DNA from 2 places in the Desemzia sp. C1 genome. Region 2 is predicted to be linked to the other one. Evidence: a T-box and tRNA genes for the amino acid it is inferred to sense, from the RefSeq annotation. Region 2 holds a T-box; the other holds one or more tRNA genes.

Region 1 (3,512 bases), 1.5 Mb from region 2:
GGTGAAATCGTAGAGAGATAAAAAAACGACTGGAACGTTAACTCAACTGCCCCCTCTCAAGTAGACAGGGGGCAGTTCAAACGTCTCAGTCGTTTTTCTTATTCATTTATGTTTGTACGATGCATGTGCAGAAATATTTTTGTATAGAGCACAAAAGAAAGCAGTAAGAAAAATCCAGTAATCAGCATTAAACTGTTCGCGAAAGCTGCGCTTAAATCTGGAAATGCCACTAAAATCGTCATGCATGCATAAAAAACAGCTGTAGATACCTTCCCGTACCATAATGCCCCATCCAATTTTTTATGCTGCTTAATCAACACGATATTCCATGCCAGCATAGACAATTCTTTTATCACAAATAACAATACAATAATCCACATGTATTCATATCGAACCATCAAACAAAATACAATGGCTGCTTGAGTTACTTTGTCTGCTACTGGATCAATCAATTTCCCTAGATCTGTTATCTGATTAAACTTTCTCGCAATAATACCGTCTATTAAATCTGTTACACCAGAGAAAAGGATGATCAGTCCAGCAATTCTGTAATCATTTATAGTTTCAGCGTTTAAATAATAAGAAATAAATACTGGAACTAATATCAAACGAATAATGGACAATAGGTTCGGAATGGTCCATATTTCTTTCCACTTAAAAGTCATTTATTTTCCCCCAAACAATGTGTTTATAAATCATATACTTCAATAGTACACTATTACTCGCCTTTTTACAAAAAACTTCTCACTTACCTGTCTCATTTACCCGTATGTATAGCTTTTTACACAAAAAAAGTCTGGAAAATTATCTTCCAGACTTTTACTTTTCTTGAACGATTATCTTTCATCAAAATCGAACGAATCGATTGAGTAAGTAACTTTTGATAAATCGTTGACACTAAAGAATGTTTCTTGATTTTCCATCGGAACTGTAAAGTAAGCAGGCATTACTGTATCTGGTTCCAAAATACCAAATGAATCTTCTGTCAGAGTAAACGGAGCTTTGTCTAGAATAACGGCCCCATCAGTAGTACTCATGCTGACAGTTAAATCAATGTTTGTCATTGCCATATCTGTACGATTTACAACAATAAATACCGCTTGGACGTTATCTTGTCCTTGTTCGCCTAAAAACAATCCTGTAAAGTGAATGGCTACGTCATTTTCAATACCCAATTCAGGTGTTTGACTCATTCTCAATTGAATTTCTTGCAATAGTTTATCATTTTCTAGTGTGAACCCTTTGTCGATTTCAGATTTTTGCGGAACTAGCGGAAACTGTGTAGTAACCTCTTCTCCTGACGCACTTGCACTTTCTGATGAACTGGATTCTGATGACGCTTCAGACGAAGATGCTTGCGAACTTTCTTCTGTACTAGCCGATTCAGAAGTTTCTGCACTTGACTCTGAAGATTAGCTTGGCTGTGATTCTTCAGTCGCGCCACCCATCATGTCGCATCCTGCAAGGAATGCCGACGCCCCCAATAATAATAACCACTTTTTCATTCTAATCTCCTCCTAAAGTATGCTGCCCCTCTCCAGATAAAAGCTTATCAATCAAGAAACAATGGTTCTCTTTTTACTTCAAACTGATTATACCTTAGATTATTTGATCTTCAAAATAAAATACCCTCTAGCTTATTGTCAACTTTTTTTCTTCACGTTATAATCGATTTGTAAAAAAATTTCGGAAGATTACCCAAGTCCGGCTGAAGGGGACGGTCTCGAAAACCGTTAGGCGATTTATGTCGTGCAAGGGTTCAAATCCCTTATCTTCCATCCGTTTCTAAGTATGAACTAAGACACAACCAACTAGCTAAAAAGTCAGCTCAAAGGTTCTAAACTCCCCTTTGAGCTGACTTTTTTAGTTTAAAATCGATCTAACCGATCATCTGATGAAGAAGATTCTTCTGTTTCTTCATAAGGGTCAATTTGTTCTGTTGCATATGTCTTTTGTTCCTCGTAGATCCCTTCGTCTGCATCCAACTCTGGGTACCCTACTAAATCCCGATAGAAAATTTGGGCAGCTGTTCTACGGTAAGGTTCAACGTACAGTGATATAAGAAACATGGCTAAACCAAAAGCCAGTACGACTAAAAGCATACCTAATAAAAAGCCAACGAATTCATCATTCGCATATATACTGACTTCTTGAAATTGATACCTGATCGTATTGACACTGCCTAAAATAAAGGCTAAAAATAATGCTACAGGAATAAGGTACCACACGATAAACGAAAATTGTAAAATGAAAAATTTCCATTTCTTGCCCTTCATCAATTCTTTGCTTCGATTGATAGCCCCAACAACATCTACTTCAGGGTCATCTTTATAAATATTGTAAGCTTGGCTGTAACTATAAGCTTTAACAATTCCGGGAATCACAAGTAATAAACTCCAAAAGAACACGAATAATCCTGTAACAATAGAAATTCCAATAACTTTAAAAAAACGTTTCGAATTGGCTGTTTGGAATATTCCTTCTACCGTCAGCTTTTCCCCATCGACCATATCCAATAATGCCCAATCATATCCCACTGCAAATACAGCGGAAATAAAACTTACTGCTATTGAACCAAAAGACGCAAAAATACTTGCTGCAGGCGATATAGTTTCAGTTCCGATAGCGTATGGATCAGATATACTTGACATTATATCAGCAAAACCTCCTCCGATACCTGTTACACCAAGTAATACCTCGTTAATAATCGTTGTTAAAATTCCTACTACAAATAAATTCAATATGGCTATTTTCCAATTGCCTGATAATCGTGCTTTTGCTTCTCGTTTGATTTCTTTATTTGTCATAACTACTCCTCCAATAATTACCTTCTTGTTTTTTATTTATGTATTGGTTTTATTATACCAAAAAAAGGAATTCTTGAAGTGATGATTCAAAAGAATTCCTTTTCAGTACACTATTTTCCTTAACGATGTCGTTGTTTCTTTTTTTTAGTTCTTTTTTTCGGTCTTAAAAAGTAAATTAAAGATAACAGCAGAGAAAAATAAACGCCGATATAGCTGAAAGTAAATACCATGATCATCCTGATCATCTTCCTCACCTGCTTTCCTTTCTTTTATTTATCTTTATACTCTGATGCAGTTGTCTGATCATTTTGAAGAGGATTACTGTCTATATCCATCGGTTCTAAGCTTTGAGGCGGAATTTTAGGGTCGATGCTGGCACCCGGCGTATTGGAGTCAACAGAATTATCAGTCAATCCCTCGCGATTCAACTTCTCGTTAGCTTGCGTAACTTCGTGATTTTCGATATCACGTACTTCCTCGTCAGCATCTCGGTTTCTTTCATCAGATGTATGATTGAACTTATCTTGAACATCTGATGTTCCTTTACTTGAAGCATGAATGTCGTTTGAGCTTCTAGTAATGGCGTTATCCGCAGCCATTCCTGTACCTGGAATAAGCGGATTGACGCCTCCGGGAGTCTCATTGAAGTCTCCTGTTTCCCCACTGGTCATACTAGTATTTTCAGAAGGTTGAGTTGTCTGAGTT
Region 2 (3,512 bases):
TTACCGCTAAAAAACGAGGGGAATTCCCCTCGTTTGCCGAACGATTTCTTTCAGTTAACCAAGATGGTACAGATAGGTGAAAAATGAATATTTATTAATATAACAACTTATTATTCATTTCCCCAAGTTTGTTGAATAAACCCTGCTCTACCTGATCCATGACTATATCTATTATAATGGGCACTATTCTTCTTATAAAAGTCTTGATGGTAGTCTTCTGCTTCATAAAATGGTTCAGCTGGTTCTATCGAAGTAACAATGGGAGCATTAAACTTCCCGCTATTTTGTAACGCTTCTTTTGAGGCTTCTGCTATTTCTTTTTGTTCTTCGTCATGGTAAAAAATTACTGGACGATAGGAATCGCCTCTATCTGCAAATTGCCCCGCCGCATCAGTGGGGTCTGTTTGTCTCCAATAGATCTCGACTAACTCTGCATAATCAAATAATTCTGGATCGTAAGTTATTTGAACCGCTTCAGTGTGTCCTGTAGTTCCTGTAGTAACTTGTTCGTAAGTTGGGTTCTTTACATGTCCGCCTGTATAACCAGATACTACAGACTCTATACCTGGTAGAGAGTCAAAAGGTTTTACCATGCACCAAAAACATCCGCCAGCAAATGTCGCTTTTTTTAAATTTGTTTGTCTCATACTTATACCTTCCTTATCTCATTAGTATTCAATAGTATATCACGTCTAGTTCTCTATTTAAAAAAATTACGATCAAAAAAAGGAAAGCCGAGTCAGCTTCCCTTTCATCTTCTTACCTATGTTGTTAACGTATCTCAGTTACTCCACCCATATAAGAAACTAATGCTTCTGGAACTTTTACTGAACCATCTGCTTGTTGGTAGTTTTCTAAAATGGCTGCCACTGTACGTCCAACTGCTAAACCAGAACCATTCAATGTATGAACGTACTCCAATTTCCCAGTTTCTTCATTACGGTAGCGGATCTTAGCTCTTCTAGCTTGGAAAGCTTCAGTGTTTGAACATGAAGAGATCTCTCTATAGGTGTCTTGAGCTGGAATCCAAACTTCCAAGTCATACGTTTTAGCAGCAGAGAAGCCCATGTCTCCTGTACATAAAGCTAGTACACGATATGGAAGATTTAGTTTCTTCAATACATCTTCTGCGTTAGCCGTCATTTTTTCCAATTCTTCGTATGATTCTTCAGGCTTACTGAATTTCACCATTTCTACCTTATTGAATTGATGCAATCGAATCAACCCTCTAGTATCACGTCCAGCACTTCCCGCTTCAGATCTAAATGATGGACTTAGCGCTGTGAAGTATACAGGCAATTCTTTTTCATCAATGATTTCATCTTGATAGTAATTCGTTAAGGGAACTTCCGCAGTCGGAATCAATGTCAAATCACTATCTTCCATTTGAAAGACGTCTTCTTTGAATTTAGGGAATTGGCCTGTTCCAAACATCGCTTTACTGTTTACCATATAAGGTGTCATCATTTCTGTATATCCATGGTCGTAAATGTGCATGTCTAACATGAAATTGTATACGGCACGTTCTAAACGAGCACCTAACCCTTTATAGTATAAGAAGCGACTTCCAGATACTTTAGCTCCACGTTCAAAATCAAGTATGCCTAAATCTTCTCCGATCTCCCAGTGTGGTTTTGGTTCGAAGTCGAATGCTTGAGGCTCTCCCCATTTGCGTACTTCAACATTCTCTTCTTCGTCTGCGCCGACTGGTACTGAGTCGTGTGGTAAGTTAGGTAATCTAGTAGCGATGTTTTCGATTTCTTCTTCTATAGAAGAAAGTTCTCGATCTAAGGTTTTGATTTTGCCGCCTAATTCACGCATTTCAAGGATTTTTTCATCTGCGTTTTCTTTATTGCGTTTTAAAGAAGCAATAGCATCTGATACTTCATTACGGTAGCTCTTTGCTTTTTCTGTTTCTACTATTAGATCTCTACGCTTACTGTCTAAGTCGACGTAATGATTCAATTCCTCTTCTTTTACTCCACGTGCAGCTAATTTCTTTGCAATAACGTCAAAATTAGTTCTCAATTCTTTATTATCCAACATACCTTATTCCTCCTCTAGTCACTCTTACAAATAAAAAAAGCCCAATCCTTCCCTGTTATAGGGACGAATTGGACTTCACGTTCGCGGTACCACCCAGATTTAACTTGTTACAGTTACTCTCTACTTCAGATAACGGTCTGGAGCCGAAATAATTTAATACTTAATAGAAGAAACTATTAAGGTTCATTATTTACTTCGTATGACGGATTCAAGAAAATTAACCATCAGCTTCCACCAGCCGCTGACTCTCTAAAGAATTAACTTTTCTTTACTAGCTCATACTACTAACGTTCGTTGTATTCTTTTAATTGAGTTTATTTTAACCAACTCATTTATATAAGTCAATACAAACTCTACTGGTGAGAAGTTCTAGCCAAAAATATTAGCGTAAAGATCGGTGAAGAAGTTTCCTACCCAACGTCCAGCAAGAACAAAGACATTAGCTTTTTTGACTTCTTCTGTAGTTGTTGCAGCAACTTGTTTACCTTCATTGCCATCAATGTAACCTAACTCATCGCCTTCTACGTTCACTTGAACTTGACCGATCTCTTGTCCTTTTTTGAACGGTGCTGTCAATTCGTTTCCTTCGTTTAACAAGTCAGGATCTGCTTGGTATGCAGCAGTTACTTGTTCAGCATCTGTTCCTTGAGGGACAACGATGGATACATCTGATCCCGCAGCAACCTCAATCGCGTCGTCTTTACCTTTAGCTACTGGTGTTTTCCCAGCTTCCGTTACCACATCGCCTTTTTTATAAACATCTAAAAATTCCCAGTTCGCAAAAACCCAATCCATGATCTTGTCTGTTTCTTTAAAGCGAGAACCTTTGTCTTCTTCGCCATTTTCCGCATTCATGACAACTGTAATAATGCGCATGTCATTTTCAACCGCTGTTCCTGCAATAGAAGCACCAGCGAAATCTGTCGTCCCAGTTTTCAAACCATCAACGTTTTCACGTTCAAATAACAATCCTTCTAACATCCAGTTCCAGTTAGACATATCGATAGCATCATCCGTGCCTTCTCTAAACGTCATTTTTGGTATGCTGGTTGTTTCCAATACTTCTGGATAATCATTTACCAAATGCATCGCTACTTCTGCAATTCCTCTTGCAGTCATGATGTTTTCATCTGTATCAGAACTTCCTGGATACACATTTCCTTGTAAATCACTATTGTTCAGACCTGTTGAGTTATACAATTTGTAATCTGTAATACCCCATTCGTCCAGTTGCACTTTCATCATGTCTACAAATGCCGGTTCAGTACCTGCAATAGCTTCTGCGATAGCTATAGTCGCACCATTTGCTGAATAGATTGCTAAAGCTTGGTACAATTCTTCAATTGAATAAGTTTCGTCTGGTCTCAAGTGTACATTAGATAATCTTGTATCTTGACTGATTTTAAATGCATAGTCACTGATGGAAACTTGTTGATCCCAGCTGATTTTACCGCTCTCGATTGATT

Evidence for each region. The T-box of region 2 lies ahead of serS (serine--tRNA ligase). A T-box ahead of a tRNA ligase gene usually reads a tRNA of that ligase, here a tRNA-Ser.
Region 1: it encodes a tRNA-Ser, which carries the amino acid that the T-box ahead of serS (serine--tRNA ligase) is inferred to sense. The anticodon was not compared.

Annotation. Positions count from the first base shown of each region.
Region 1 covers NZ_JAJIZP010000003.1:2,544,276-2,547,787, forward strand. Annotated here, with positions in the region: gene LMF32_RS12715 (PepSY domain-containing protein) at 1-21, shown strand, start outside; gene LMF32_RS12720 (CDP-alcohol phosphatidyltransferase family protein) at 99-665, opposite strand; gene LMF32_RS12725 (hypothetical protein) at 837-1,193, opposite strand; gene LMF32_RS12730 (hypothetical protein) at 1,243-1,416, shown strand; tRNA gene LMF32_RS12735 (tRNA-Ser) at 1,689-1,778, shown strand; gene LMF32_RS12740 (DUF975 family protein) at 1,869-2,807, opposite strand; gene LMF32_RS12745 (general stress protein) at 3,077-3,512, opposite strand, start outside.
Region 2 covers NZ_JAJIZP010000003.1:1,006,590-1,010,101, forward strand. Annotated here, with positions in the region: gene msrA (peptide-methionine (S)-S-oxide reductase MsrA) at 111-647, opposite strand; gene serS (serine--tRNA ligase) at 772-2,046, opposite strand; T-box leader at 2,103-2,340, opposite strand; gene LMF32_RS05340 (serine hydrolase) at 2,416-3,512, opposite strand, start outside.